DNA from 2 places in the Acidipropionibacterium virtanenii genome. Region 1 is predicted to be linked to the other one. Evidence: riboswitches for the same ligand, from Rfam matches in the RefSeq annotation. Region 1 holds a riboswitch; the other holds the start of a gene.

The links. A riboswitch is a leader RNA that binds a small molecule or an ion and turns the genes downstream of it on or off. The one in region 1 is predicted to bind cobalamin.
Region 2: it holds a riboswitch for cobalamin, as region 1 does, so the genes downstream of both, mutA (methylmalonyl-CoA mutase small subunit) here and JS278_RS00225 (FecCD family ABC transporter permease) in region 1, are expected to answer to the same signal.

Annotation. Positions count from the first base shown of each region.
Region 1 is NZ_CP025198.1:48,084-55,598, reverse strand. It holds gene JS278_RS00245 (heavy metal translocating P-type ATPase) at 1-1,047, shown strand, start outside; gene JS278_RS00240 (sensor histidine kinase) at 1,172-1,438, shown strand; gene JS278_RS00235 (response regulator) at 1,435-1,917, shown strand; gene rpmG (50S ribosomal protein L33) at 1,901-2,071, opposite strand; cobalamin riboswitch at 2,256-2,420, shown strand; gene JS278_RS00225 (FecCD family ABC transporter permease) at 2,451-3,506, shown strand; gene JS278_RS00220 (ABC transporter ATP-binding protein) at 3,529-4,302, shown strand; gene JS278_RS00215 (ABC transporter substrate-binding protein) at 4,428-5,435, shown strand; gene JS278_RS00210 (class I SAM-dependent methyltransferase) at 5,455-6,216, shown strand; gene JS278_RS00205 (class I SAM-dependent methyltransferase) at 6,335-7,114, shown strand; gene JS278_RS00200 (RNA-binding domain-containing protein) at 7,124-7,515, opposite strand, start outside.
Region 2 is NZ_CP025198.1:2,397,416-2,404,930, forward strand. It holds gene scpA (methylmalonyl-CoA mutase) at 1-1,556, opposite strand, end outside; gene mutA (methylmalonyl-CoA mutase small subunit) at 1,553-3,460, opposite strand; cobalamin riboswitch at 3,542-3,806, opposite strand; gene JS278_RS11070 (alpha/beta fold hydrolase) at 3,881-4,846, opposite strand; gene JS278_RS11075 (nucleotide sugar dehydrogenase) at 4,992-6,122, shown strand; gene JS278_RS11080 (alpha-amylase family protein) at 6,196-7,446, opposite strand; gene JS278_RS11085 (amino acid permease) at 7,507-7,515, opposite strand, start outside.

The DNA of each region.
Region 1 (7,515 bases):
GTGCTGGTGGCGGCCTCACCCTGCGCGCTGGCGATCGCGGTGCCGGTGACCGTCGTCTCGGCCATCGGGGCCGCCAGCCGGTTCGGCGTCGTCATCACCTCAGGGGCGGCCTTCGAACGCTTCGGCGGGATCAGACATGTCGCACTCGACAAGACCGGGACGCTGACCCACAACCGTCCCGAGGTGGTCGACGTCGTCACCGCCGACGGGTTCTCGACCGACCAGGTCCTGGCCTGGGCCGGGGCACTGGAGCGCACCAGCAGCCATCCGCTGGCCGCCGCGATCACCCGGACCGCGGACGCGCACACCAGGCCCGTGACCGCGCGAGGAGTCGTCGAGACCCCCGGCTGCGGCGTCTCCGGACAGATCGAGAAGGCCACCGTCATGGTGGGCAGCCCACGATGGCACGACGCCGGCGGGCTGGCAGTCGACATCGCCCTCATGGAGTCCAAGGGCATCACGTCGGTGGTCGTGTGGCGGGACTCCTCGGCGGTCGGCGCCATCGGCGTGCGCGATGAGCTGCGGACCGGGGCCGCCGAGGCCGTCTCCGCGCTGAAGACCGCCGGCATCGGCGTCACCATGCTCACCGGGGACAATCCCCGTGCGGCACGGGTGCTGGCCGGCCAGGCCGGGATCTCGGACGTGCGCGCAGGTCTGCGCCCCGAGGAGAAGTCCGAGGCGGTGACCGAACTGTGCTCGGCCGCCCCGACCGCCATGATCGGCGACGGAATCAACGACGCCCCCGCCCTGGCAGCCGCCGATGTGGGAATCGCGATGGGTATCGGGGGCTCCGACGCGGCGATCGAGTCGGCCGACATCGCCTTCACCGGCCAGGACCTGAGGCTCCTGCCCAGGGCATTCGCCCACGCCCGCCGAGCCAGGCGGATCATGAATCAGAACCTGGTACTGGCGATCCTCATCATCGCCGCACTGCTGCCACTGGCCGTCACCGGCGTCCTCGGACTGGCCCAGGTGGTGCTGATCCACGAGGGGGCCGAGGTGCTGGTGATCCTCAACGGGATGAGGGCGGCTCGGACGCGGGCCTGAAGCCTCATCATGGGCGCGTGATCGGCACGACGACCGGACGAGTTTCCCGCTCAACGCCCGGTTTCGGCGGCAGGTTCAGGGGTTCAGTGCAACACCCGGGAGTGAGAGGAGTTGTGATGAGTCGTTGGCCAACGTCCGCAAGCACGCCCGGGCGTCCAGCGTCCGCGTCGAGCTGAGTGCCGCTGACGGCATCATCCTCGTCGTCACCGACGACGGCGTCGGCTTCCCCCACGATGTGGAGTCCGCGACGGCCCGCGGTTACGGACTGTCGGGGATGGCCAGTCGGCTCGCCCTGGCCGACGGCGGCCTCAGTATCACCACGGGAGCATGGGGAACACAGGTCCATATCCGCCTACGGGAGGCACCCGCTACGCAGGAAGAACCATCATGAGCACGACTTCGACTCGGGTGCTGGTCGTCGACGACCACCCCATCGTCCGAGAGGGGATCGTCGCGATCCTCGCCTCCGCCGTCGACCTCGAGGTGGTGGGTCAGGCGGCGAACGGGGCCGAGGCCATCGCGCTGCTGGAGCGGCTAGTGCCCGATGTCGTGCTCATGGACCTGCGCATGCCCGTGATGAACGGGGTGGATGCGACCGCCCGGATTCACGCTGAACATCCGGAGATCAAGGTCGTCGTGCTGACAACCTATGAGAGCGACGAGGAGATCCTCTCGGCAGTCGAGTCCGGGGCGACCGGGTATCTCCTCAAGGCCGCCCCGGCCTCTGAGCTGATCGCCGGAGTGAGAGCCGCCGCCCGGGGCCAGGTCGCTCTGGCGCCGTCGGTGGCACGGGTGCTCGTCGCCCAGATGAGCACGCCGGACTTCCCGGTACGGGGCTCGACGGCCAACCGCCTCAGCGGGTTTCCCTGAACTCCACGCGACGACCGGCCACGGGGTCGAACTTCCGCATCGTCAGTCGATCCGGGGTGTTGCGGCGGTTCTTGCGGGTCACGTAGGTGTATCCGGTCCCCGCGGTCGACCTCAGCTTGACGATCGGCCTCAGTTCCGCGCTCTTCTTCGCCATCGGGCATCTCCTCTCTACGTGCGCACGGCACGAGATCCGATTCTGGGACGAGACCGGTGGTCCCACCCCCGATTCCCCTTTTGAGAACCGTTCTCATATAGTAAGTCGGGAAATGCACACCACAAACCGCCCGATGGCCACACCCGCACGCCCGACCCCGGCGTCCGCTCACAGCGAACGTCTGCTAACGTCTGTGATGCCTGGCGACAGGGAATCCGGTGAGACTCCGGAGCTGACGCGCAGCGGTGAGGTGGACAGCGGGCAACGCACCACTGGGGAGCGATCCCCGGGAAGGGTGCCCGGCTGGGTGAAACCGAGTCCGAAGACCTTCCAGGCACCCGTCCGCGGCCGCGCGAATCGGCCTGACCAAGGATCGCCCATGTCCGTTGTTGCACATCCGTCACCCGTCGTCGTGTCTAGGGCCCGCAGCAGGCGCCTCCGGCTGGCCCTGCTCATCGTCCTGCTGATCGCCACGCCCGTGGTCAGCATCGCGTTCGGGGCCGCATCGGTGCCCATGGACCAGGTGCTCGGGGTCCTGGCCGATCACCTGGGCCTGCGCCCGGCCATCACCTGGGACGCCATCACCGACGCCATCGTCTGGCAGAACCGGATGCCCCGGATCCTCGCCGGGATCGGCGTGGGGGCCGTCCTCGGGGTCTCCGGGGTGGCCCTGCAGGCCGTCGTCCGCAACCCCTTGGCCGAGCCCTACGTGCTGGGCGTCAGCGCCGGCGCCTCGACCGGGGCGGCCACCGCGATCATCGTGGTCGGCGTCTCCAGCACCCTCGGAGTCGCGGGCATGGCCTTTCTCGGCGCCCTGACGGCGACCTTCATGGTGCTGGGCGTCGGGGGACGCCGGCACGGCTCGGCGCTGACCCTGGTGCTGGCCGGGCTGGCGGTCGGCTTCATCTTCCAGGCCCTCACCAACCTCATCATCTTCTCCTCGGACTCCCCCGAGACGGCGCGGTCGGTGATGTTCTGGATGCTCGGCTCGCTGGCGAAGGTGAGCTGGGGCCAGTCCATCTGGATCCTCTGCGTGGCCATCGCCCTCATGACGATGCTGTGGTTGTGCGCCCCCTGGCTCGATGCCCTGGCCAGCGGCGACCGCACCTCCCTGTCGGTGGGCATCAACCCGGCCGCCATCCGCCTGGTGATCCTCATCCCGGTCTCGGCGGCGGTCGGCATCATCGTGGCCCTGGCCGGCGGGATCGGCTTCGTCGGCCTCATCATCCCCCACCTGATGCGCTCCTTCACCGGTTACGGCCACCGCCTGCTGGTCGTCGCGTCGGGGCTTGCCGGAGCGGTCTTCCTGGTGTGGGCGGACACCTTCTCGCGCACCGTCTTCAGCCCCTCCGAGCTGCCCATCGGGGTGATCACCGGGCTGCTCGGGGCTCCCTTCCTGCTGGCCCTGGTCAGCCGGATGAACCCGGCCCGATGACCACGACCGACAGGAGAAGACCATGATCGAAGCCCGTTCCCTCATCGTGCGCCGCGGCGACCGCGTCGTCCTGGACCATGTCGACCTGACCGCCTGCGACGGCCGCACCGTCGGGGTCGTGGGCCCCAATGGGGCCGGCAAGTCGACGCTGGTGCAGACGATGTACCGGGCGCTGAGCGCGGCCGGCGGCAAGGTGCTCGTCGACGGTGCCGACATCACCTCGATGTCGCGGCGGGCCATCGCCCGCTCGGTGGCCGTCGTCTCCCAGGAGCACGACGACGCCCTGCCGCTGACGGTGCGCGACGCCGTCGGCCTGGGGCGGCTCTCCCACCGGTCGCTGGCCGGCTACGGGGACCGCACCGACCGGGATCTGGTCGACGCCGCCCTGGCGAAGGTGGACATGACCGACCTGGCCGACCGGCTCGTCACCCGGCTGTCGGGGGGCGAGCGCCAGCGGGCGCTGATCGCCCGGGCCATCGTGCAGGACGCCGACCATCTCATCCTCGACGAACCGACGAACCACCTGGACATCAGCCACCAGTTCGACCTGCTCAGCCTCGTCGACCAGGTGCCGGCGACCACCATCGTCGTTCTGCACGACCTCAACCTGGCCGCCCGCTCCTGCCAGGAGCTCATCCTCCTGGATCGTGGCCGTCTGGTGGCCTCCGGCTCGAGCCGTGAGGTGCTCGATCCCGGCCTCATCTCAAGGGTGTACGGGGTCGACGTCCACCGCATCGACTACGCCGGGCGGACCCGGCTGTTCTTCGACCCGATATCCGGCGGCGTCGCCTCGTGACATCGCCGGCCACGGTTATTTCTCGGCGTCCAGATATCCCGCCTCCTCATATTCCAACTTCTCGCTGCGAAGATCGTTCAACCGGTACTCATATGTCCACGAAACACATACTGAGAGGAACTCACATGGCATCCACATTCATTCCCGCCAGAGGGCTGGCACTCCTCACCGCGGGAGTGCTCCTGCTGTCGGGGTGTGCCGGTTCATCGGTGGCCTCCGACCCCTCCCCGTCGTCCTCCGGTTCGGGGTCGGGATTCCCCGCGACCGTGATGAGCTGCTCCGAGAAGCTCACCTTCACAGAAGCACCCAGGAAGGTGATGATTCTCAACGACACGGATGCCTCCGTGCTGTCGATGCTCGACGTTCTGGACAAGGTGACCGCCCGCGCCGGAAATCTCGATCTGGAGGGCTACGACATCAACACCGCGACCAAGCTGCGGGCACTGCCCCAGCTCAAGAGCGTCACGGGTGCCACCGGTGGCGCGACGGTCTCCACCGAGACCATCCTGGACGCCCACGTGGACCTGGTGGTCGGCTACGACGGCGGCGTCGATCGCGCCGCCCTGCGCAAGGCCGGGGTCAAGCTCTACTCGCCGGACGCCTACTGCGACGACGAGGCTCCCACCGATCACGCCTCCTACGACCTGGTGACCAAGGAGGTCACCAAGGTCGGCACCATGTTCGGCATCCAGGCCAGGGCGAGGACGCTCAATGCCGCGCTCGACAAGCAGGCCGCCGACGTCAAGACCCGTGCCGCCGGGAAGGGGGCCACGGCCGCGGCCTTCTGGGTCGCGACCGACGGCGGTCAGGTCTCCGCCTACGGACGCTCGAGCATGGCCCAGGCGGCCTTCGACGCGAACGGCCTGGAGAACGTCTACCAGAGCACGGAGAAGAGAGTGTTCGACGTCAATATGGAGGACATTCTCAAGCGGGATCCGGAATGGATCGTCCTACTGAGCTCCGGAGGGAACTCCTCGACCATCACATCGACTTTCGAGAAGTTCAAGGGCGCCTCTCAGCTCAAGGCCGTCAAATCCGGGCACGTCGTGACGATGCCGTACTCCTACTCGGATCCGGCCACACCGCTGTCGGTGCAAGGCTCCGAGGAGCTCGCCAAGCTCATCACCCGATGATCCACCTCAGGAAAGAGAGATGTCAGTGTCTGTTCAGGAACGACTCCAGGACATGTGGTCCTCCGATTCGCAGGAGTACGACGAGATCGTCGAGAGACAACTGCGCAACCATCGCGAGGTGCGCCACTGGCGCCACGAGCTCGGCGCCCGGCTCGGCGACCGGCCTCTCGACGTCGTCGACGTGGGCTGCGGCCCGGGATTCTTCTCGGTCATGCTCGGCCGGCTCGGCCACCGCGTCACCTCGATCGACTCCTCGGAGGGAATGATCGGCGCGGCCCGCGGGAACCTCCGGTGGAACGGCGTCGACGCCGACGTCCGCCGGGGCGACGTCGTGGCCCTGGACGGGTTCGAGGCCGGATCGGTCGATGCGATCGTCTCCCGCGATGTCGTGTGGACCCTCCACGATCCGGCGGCGGCCTATCGGCGCTGGATGGAGGTGCTGCGGCCGGGCGGCGTCGTGCTGGTCTACGACGGGAACTACCGGCGCGACCGGACCGGGCTGAGGCACGGTGCGTGGGTGGCGCTGTCGCGGGTGCTGGTACGCGTCACCGAGGGCCGGCCCAGCAGCGAGGGCCACGGTTCGTCGGGCGACCCGACCGCCGAGCTGCCGAGCGTCACCGCCGAGCGCCCCGAGCTGGACCTGGCGCTGCTGCGCGAGGCCGGGTACATCGACGTGTCCGCCGAGCCCGACACCCACCGGATGAGCCTGCGGAACCTGGAGTTCTGGAAGTACGGCTATCAGGGCGGCAAGTTCATCGTCACGGCGCGCAAGCCGTCCTGACCGTGCGAGTACCCCCTGAAGTCGGCCGGATGCGGACCGGCATGCGCCCGTGCATGCCGTCGTCGATATCTGGCCGCCTCCGGAAGAATCTGTCGTCCCGATACTGGAGAATCCCCACATGACCTCATCGACATTCACCCCCACCGCGCTGCTGGAGGCCTGGGAGGTCCAGCAGACCGCCTTCGTCGAGTACCGCGCCGATCGCACCCGCGTCATGACCGATGTGCTCGGCGCCGTCGCGGCGACCCTCGACCATCCGCTTCGCGTCCTGGACCTGGGCTGCGGCCCGGGCTCGGTGAGCAACGCGGTGCTGGCGGCGATCCCCGACGCCACGGTGGTCGGGGTCGACCGGGATCCGCTGCTCATGCGGCTGTTCCGGGAGTCCACGCCCTACCCCGACCGGGTCGAGGTGCTCGACCTGGACATGGCCTCGCCGGGATGGACCGAGGGCCTGCCGCTCGGCGGGTTCGACGCCGCGGTGAGCGCCACGGCCCTGCACTGGTTGCAGCCCGGGCAGCTCGCCCGGCTGCACATCGAGGTGGCGCGGGTGCTGCACCCGGGCGGGGTGATGCTCAACGCCGATCACCTCTTCTTCGACGCCACCGCCCAGCCGTTCCTGGCGGCCCTGGCCCCGGCCGAGCGCAGCCGGGCCGAGGAGCGCCTCACCCGGGCCGGAGCCATGAGCTGGGACGACTGGTTCTCCGCTGCGGCGTCGATGCCCGGCTGGCAGGCCGAGGCCGAGGCCCACTTCGCCCAGCGAGACCACAAGGTGACGCTCACCAAGGTCGACGTGGCCTTCCATCTGGCCAGCATGCGCGCGGCCGGTTTCACCGAGACCGCCCAGATCTGGCAGTGGCTCGACGACCGGGTGGTGTTCGGGCGGATGCCACAGCATTGAAACTGCAGACTATTCCACGTCGGAGCCCATGTCGAATAGGCTTGGACCTTCTTCAGGTCTCATCGTCGATTTATTCCGCTTTCGGCTTCTTGCGGGAAACTTTTTACCTGCGCCGTACTTGACCGCTGTCCCTCTGCTCTGCTCAGACGTCCTGGCCAAAATATCCCGACTTACGAGATCTTTCAATATATCTCGTGCTGCGTACACATCGACGTTGAACACTCGTTTTACTGCATCATTATTTATAGAATCATAATCCCTGACGTGAGCAACAATTTTACGTTCTATGTCACTTTTCGGTTTTGGCTGATATGCAAGAACCGGGCCAAGCGAAGACACGGCTCCTGCAGTCAGCCGATAATCGGGGTGGCGACGCTTGGAGCTGCGGGGCGTCGGCTCGA
Region 2 (7,515 bases), 1.1 Mb from region 1:
GCGGCCCAGGTGAGGTTCTCCAGGGCCTTCTGGGTGGCGGCGTTGTCGCGCTCGCCGCGCAGCGCCTCCAGCTTGGCCTTCTGCTCGGCCAGCACCTGGGAGTTGTCGACCTTGCGGACCTCGAGGGGCTCGTCCTCGTCGAGCTGGTACTTGTTGACGCCGATGAGGGCCTGACGGCCGGAGTCCAGACGGGCCTGGGTACGGGCCGCGGCCTCCTCGATGCGCATCTTGGGGATGCCCTTCTCGATGGCCTTGGCCATGCCTCCGGCGGCCTCCACCTCCTGGATGTGGGCCCATGCCTTGCGGGCCAGCTCCAGGGTGAGCTTCTCGACGTAGGCCGAACCGCTCCACGGGTCGATGACACGGGTGGTGCCCGACTCCTGCTGCAGGAACTGCTGGGTGGACCGGGCGATGCGGGCCGAGAAGTCGGTCGGCAGGGCGATGGCCTCGTCCAGCGAGTTGGTGTGCAGCGACTGGGTGTGGCCCTGGGTGGCGGCCATCGCCTCCACGCAGGTGCGCACCACGTTGTTGTAGACGTCCTGGGCGGTCAGCGACCAGCCGGAGGTCTGCGAGTGCGTCCGCAGGCTCATCGACTTCGGGTTCTTCGGCCCGAACTGGTGCACCAGCTTGGCCCACAGCATGCGGGCCGCGCGCATCTTGGCGACCTCCATGAAGAAGTTCGTCCCGATGGCCCAGAAGAAGGACAGTCGCGGAGCGAACTGGTCGACCTTCAGCCCGACGTTCTCGCCGGCGCGGATGTAGTCGACGCCGTCGGCCAGCGTGTAGGCCATCTCGATGTCGGCGGTGGCCCCGGCCTCCTGCATGTGATAGCCGGAGATCGAGATGGAGTTCCACTTCGGCATGTTCGCGCTGGTGTAGGCGAAGATGTCGGCGATGATCCGCATCGAGGGCTGCGGCGGGTAGATGTAGGTGTTACGAACCATGAACTCCTTGAGGATGTCGTTCTGGATCGTCCCGGCGAGCTGCTCGGGCCTGACGCCCTGCTCCTCGGCGGTCACCACGTAGAGGGCCAGGATCGGCAGCACGGCGCCGTTCATGGTCATCGACACGCTCATCTGGTCCAGCGGGATGCCCGCGAACAGCTCGCGCATGTCCTTGATGGAGTCCACGGCCACGCCGGCCATGCCGACGTCGCCCCCGACGCGCGGATTGTCAGAGTCGTAGCCGCGGTGGGTCGGCAGGTCGAAGGCCACCGACAGACCCTTCTGGCCGGCGGCCAGGTTGGCGCGGTAGAAGGCGTTCGACTCCTTGGCCGTGGAGAATCCGGCGTACTGGCGGATCGTCCAGGGGCGGAAGGCGTACATGGTGGCGTACGGGCCGTGCACGAACGGCGGGATACCCGCGTAGGTGTCCAGCCAGTCCATGTCCTGGTAGACGTCCTCGCTGTACAGGTGACCGACCGGAATCTGCTCCGGGGTCATCCACGGCTCCTGCTCGCCGGCCTGGGCGGCCAGCGCGGCGAAGCGCTCCTGGGCATCGGCGGGCGCCTGCTCGTCTCCCAGGTTGATCGAATCGAAACGGGGCAAGGTGCTCACTTGGCAACTCCCAACGTGTCCAGAGTGTCGGAGAGGGTCGCGACGACGTCCATCCCCATGGCGACACGACCGTCGAAGACCTTCTCGGCCTCGGCGGCTTCATCACCGAATTCCTTGTAGGCGCCTGACAGGTAGACCTTCTTGGCGCCGGCCTCCTTGAGAGCCCTGGCGACCTCGAGGCCCTGCTCGGCGTAGACCTTCTTGTTCGAGCAGAGGTCGACGACCGTGGTCCCGGAGGCCTCGAAGGCGGCGACGATCTCGTCGACGGACCCGCCCTCGACCTCGGGGGTCTCGATGCCGGCGATATGCCACATGGGAGCCGAGAAGCCTTCACGGGCACCGAAATCGCGCCGGGTGCCCAGACAGACCAGGAACACCTTCGGCTTGTCGGCGGCCTTGGCGGAGCGATCGACGAGGCCCTCGAAGACCTCGGAGTCGCGGTGCCAGGCCAGTCCCTTGCGCTCGGGGGCGGGCGGGAAGGGTTTGGCCTCCAGCGTCCGCGCCCCGATCATCGGGAACTCGGAGACTGAGGTGATGGGCTGCTTGCGGGTCGCCAGGCGCTTGGCGCGCTCGGTGTTGAGGGTCGCCAGCTCCTCGGCGACCTTCCCGTCGGCCAGGACCTTCGCGAATCCACCGGCGGCCTCGATCTCCTGGAACTTGCTCCAGGCGGCGTCGGCGAGGGTCTTGGTGAGCGACTCGACGTAGAAGGAGCCGCCGGCCGGGTCGTTGGCCCGTCCGATGTTGCACTCCTCGGCCAGCACGATGCCGGTGTTGCGGGCGATCCTGCGGGTGAACTGGTTCTTCGGCAGCCCGATGGCCGCGTCGAAGGGCAGCGTGGTGATGGCCTCGGCGCCGCCGACGGCCGCGCTGAAGGTCGAGATGGTGCCGCGCAGGATGTTGACGTAGGGGTCGTCTCGGGTCAGCTCGCGCCGGCTGGTGACCGCCTGCTGGCGGGCGCCGCGCCTGTCCTCGGGCACCTCGAAGACCTCGCCGATCCGGTTCCACACGGTCCGCAGGGCGCGCAGCCGAGCGATGGTGAGGAACTGGTCGTGGGTGGCGGTGACCCGGAAGTTGATGGCGTCGAAGGCCTCCTCGGCGGAGACCCCCTGCTCGACCAGGGCGCGCACGTACTCGACCGCGGTGGCGATCGACCAGGCCAGCTCGGCGACGTCCCCGGCACCGGCGTTGTGATAGATCGTGCCGTCGGCCACGAAGGCCCGCGCGTTCTTGTACTTCCTGATCTTCTCGATCCAGCCGGCCAGACCGGAGAGGTCGGCGTCGCCGCCGTTCAGGGCCGCGAGCCCGATCGGGTCGATGCCCAGGTTGAAGGACAGCTCCTCGGGTTTCAGGTCGGAGGAGGCGTAGACATCGAGGAGGGCATTGGCGGCGGCCTCCTGGTCGTCGCGGCTGGAGACCTCGACCTTGGCCAGGTTCAGCAGCACGTCCTTGAGGTCGCCGGCGATGTCGGCGGGCCTGATCGCGTCGGCTCCGACGCGCAGCCAGATCGAGGTGACGCCGCGCTCCAGGTCGGCGACGATGGCCTTCCGGGTGACGTCGGTGTCGGGATCCTCGTGGAGGGCCCGCACGTCCCATGCGTCGGCCGCACCGGTCCTGATGGTGGTGCCGCGGGTGAAGGGGGCCACGCCGGGTGCGCCGAGCTTCTCGGGAGCGTCGTCCCGGGTGTACATGGGCTCGAACCGGACGCCGTCGACGGTGGTCGGCTCCATGCGCTTGAGGGACTGCTCGAAGGTGAGCTGCTTGCCCTCGGGACGCCCCCGGTTGAAGACCTTGGCCACCTCCTTCTCCCACTGCTCATGCGTGGGGGCCGGGAAGACACCGGCCAGGGTGAGCGCCTCGGGAGCTTCGGCCACTGCCGATTCCTCGAGGTTTTCGGGATCAGTCATACTCTGCAGACTCCTGCTCCGCTGTGGATGGATATGTGCCGAAGGCCTCCCCTCGAGGCCCAGGCACCGCATCGCACGCGGCGGTGCGAAGACGCGTCGGCAGGTATTCGGACTCATGGGCGTCCCACCCACCGGGGTCTCCGGTAGGCAGGTCCTACGTCACCGCTTCCCGGGCCTGGACCCAGTGCTGTGATCTCCGTCGGCGTCCCGGACGGGCCGTGACACCGGCGGCGATGGTGATGTCGTTCCCATTCACCGCTGCGGGGCAGCGCCGGATTCTCACCGGCTTCCCTCTTGCGGTCGGAGCTGCGGGTGCAACTCCGACACCAACGAGCCCATCCTAACGGCAGCCATTCCGGCCGGTGAGGCCGGGGCCGACATGATCATCCGAGTGCACAACCGTGCACGGACCCGGGCCCGTCAGCTCGCACCGGCGCCCGCATCGGTGGCCCGGGCGCCCTGTACCGCGCTCTGCACCGCGCTGTCGATCCAGGCGATGATCTCGGACTCGACCTGACGCCGGTTCACCTCGTGGAGGATCTCGTGGCGGGCACCCGGATAGAGGACCAGATCGACGCTGCGGACGCCGTTGGCACGCATCCTGCGGGCGACCTGGCGGACCCCTCGCCCTGCTCCTCCCACCGGATCGGCGGCGCCTGAGAAGATGCCGACCGGCAGACGCGGCGGGATGGCCCGCATCACCTCGACGCTGTTGGCGACCCTCATCACCCGCAGCAGCTCTCGGTAGAAGCCGGTGCTGCACACATACCCGCACAGCGGGTCGGCGACGTAGTCGTCAACGGCCCGGGTGTCGCGCGAGAGCCAGTCGAATTCGGTGCGGGCCGGCATGAAGGCGGCGTTGAAGGGCCCGAACGCCAGCCTGTTCATCAGAGCACTGGGGTGGTCCTCCCCCAGCAATACCGTCTCGACGTCGGCGACCGCGGCTCCCGCCCCGCCCACCGGTCCCAGTGAACCACCGGTGCCCAGCAGCACCAGGGCCGCCATCTCGCGACCGCGCCGCGCGGCCATGGTCCGGGCCAGGAACGACCCCATCGAATGTCCCACGAGCACCCAGGGGACACCTGGCAGCTCGCCTCGCACATGGTCGTAGGCCGTCGACATGTCGTCGAGCAGCTGGTGGTAGCCACGGTCCGGCAGCTGCCCGAGCCTCCCTTCGGCGGCCGCCCTGGGGCCCTGGCCGCGGTGCTCAGCGGCGATGACGAACCATCCGTGCTCGACCAGCGCTCCCGCGAACCCGTCATAGCGGGCCGCGTACTCGCACATCCCGGGCACGATCTGGACGATTCCCCTCGGGGCGCCCGCCGGCTCCCAGACGAGCACATCCAGATCGGCGCCGTCCTCGGCGACCAGGGTGATGCAGTCCATCGACACTCCTTCTCGCGTCCCCGCGGCCAGTCTAGAGACCGAACCGTAGACTGACCGGCGTCCCCGCGCGGGTTCGCGCCGGGGCGGGCGTCGACAGAGGGGATTGTCCATGAGGATCACCGTGGTGGGTCTGGGGTATGTCGGCATGGCGATGGCCACGCTGTTGGCCCAGGACCACGAGGTGGTGGCCCTCGACGTCGACGCCGAGCGGGTCGGGCTGGTCAACGATCACCGCACCACCGTGGTCGACCCCCTCATCCAGGAGTACCTGACCGGCCACGACCTGGCCCTGACGGCGGTCACCGACCCCGCCGAGGCGATGCGCGGCGCCGACCACGTGGTGATCGCCACCCCCACCAACTACGACCCCGACCAGAACTACTTCGACACCTCCTCGGTCACCACCGTGATCGACCAGGTGCTCGCCTGGGCACCCGATGCCCTGGTGGTCATCAAATCCACCGTGCCGGTCGGATTCACCGACTCGGTGCGCCAGGCCCACCCCGGCCTGGAGGTCGTCTTCTCCCCCGAGTTCCTGCGCGAGGGACGCGCCCTGGCCGACAACCTCCACCCCTCCCGCATCGTGGTGGGAGGCCGGGGCCCCCGCGCCCGCGCCTTCGCCGACCTGCTGGTGGCCGGGGCCCTGGACGATGACGTGGAGGTGCTGCTGACCGGATCCACCGAGGCCGAGGCCATCAAACTGTTCGCCAACACCTATCTGGCGATGCGGGTCTCCTTCTTCAACGAGTTGGACACCTACTCGGCCCGCCGGGGCCTGGACACCCGCCAGATCATCGACGGGGTGTGTCTGGATCCGAGGATCGGGACCCACTACAACAATCCGTCCTTCGGCTACGGCGGCTACTGCCTGCCCAAGGACACCCGTCAGCTGCTGGCCAACTACTCCGATGTGCCCCAGACCCTGATCGGGGCGATCGTGGACTCCAACCGGGTCCGCAAGGACTGGGTGGCCGCCGATATCGTGGCCCGCAACCCGACCCGGGTGGGCGTGTACCGGCTGGTGATGAAGGCCGGCTCCGACAACTACCGCTCCTCCTCCATCCAGGGGGTGATGAAACGGATCAAGGCCAAGGGCATCGAGGTGATCGTCTACGAGCCCACCTATGACGGCGACGAGTTCTTCCGGTCGCGGGTCACCGGAGACCTGGAGTCATTCAAGACCGAGTGCGATCTGATCATCACCAACCGGATGTCCCCCGAACTCGCCGACGTCGCCGACAAGGTCTACACCAGAGACCTCTTCGGGGCTGATTAACCAGAGGAGGAGACGACCCCTCCACGGTCGCTTCGCTCCCTTCCACCCCGAGCGGGTCAGGTCCGTGCCCGCGTCACGAGTGGTACTCCCAGATCACGTCCCCGGCCTCGCGGATGACCGCCCAGGGACGGTCGGTGAGGTCGAACTCGGCGATGAGCGGTTCGACGCCGGGCACCCCGGTCCGGTAGACGTAGCGCTCATTGCTGAGCGCCTCCTTCTCGGTGCGGGCGTCGATGAGCCAGGGATGTCGTCGCCGCAGCCCGATCAGTTCCCGGTGGGTCCGCAGCATCTGCGCCCCGAGCTCCATGCCCTGCGGCGAGTCCGGCAGCACCGGCCGGATCTGGTCGTCGCCGCCGACGCGGTCCTCCTTCACGCCGCGGTAGCCGTACTCGTCGCCGTAGTAGATCGACGGCACGCCCCCGACGGTCATGAGCACCGCCAGGGCCAGCACCGCTCCGTCCTCGCCCACCTGCGAGGCGATCCGGGTGACGTCGTGGTTGCCGATGAAGGTCATCGGGGGGAAGGCGCTGCCGAACATGTCGTGCCTCTCCAGGGCGTGGTCGAGCTCGAAGAAGTTCCTGCTGGCGATGCTCGACCAGATGGCCTTCCACAGCTCGTACTGCGTCACGGAGTCCATCCCGGAGGTCGCGACGATTCCCGGGTAGTCGCCATGGATCACCTCGCCGAAGACCCAGGTGCCAGGATGCTGGGAGCGCACCCGGGGCAGCACCGTGGACCAGAAGGCGGGCGGCACGGCATAGGCGGCGTCCAGGCGCCACCCGTCGATCCCGCGCGCAGACCAGTGGTTCATGACGTCGGTCACCATCCGGGAGACCTCGGGCTCGTCATGGTTGAGTGCGACGAGGTCCCCGTGGCCCTCGAAGACGTCGGGCTCGGGTCCGTCGGCGCCCTGGCGCCAGCGGATCATCCGGCCCTGTGGAGTCTCCGGGCCAGCGGCCAGCGCGTCCTGCACCAGACGGTGGTGCCAGGACACGTGGTTGAACACACCGTCCAGCAGTACCTTGAGCCCGTGCGAATGGGCCGCCGAGACGAGGCTGTCGAGATCGGCGCCGTCACCCAGCCTCGGATCCACCCTGTAGTGGTCGAGGGTGTCGTAGCCGTGGCTGCGCGAGGCCAGGACCGGGCCGAGAAGCAGCCCGGAGCAGCCGAGCTCCTGGATGTGCCCGAGCCAGTGCTCCAGACGCGGCAACCGGTGCTCGACCGGCGCGTCGAGGCCCTGAGGGGTCATCGGCGCCCCGAGTTGTCCGAGCGGGTAGGTGTGCCAGGCGATGAGGTGTTCGGCCCAGTCAGGACGGGAAGACATGTCTTCCAGCATGTCACGAACCCACCCCGGCCGGGGCCCGCCGACGTTCCGGGGGACAGATCAGTGACG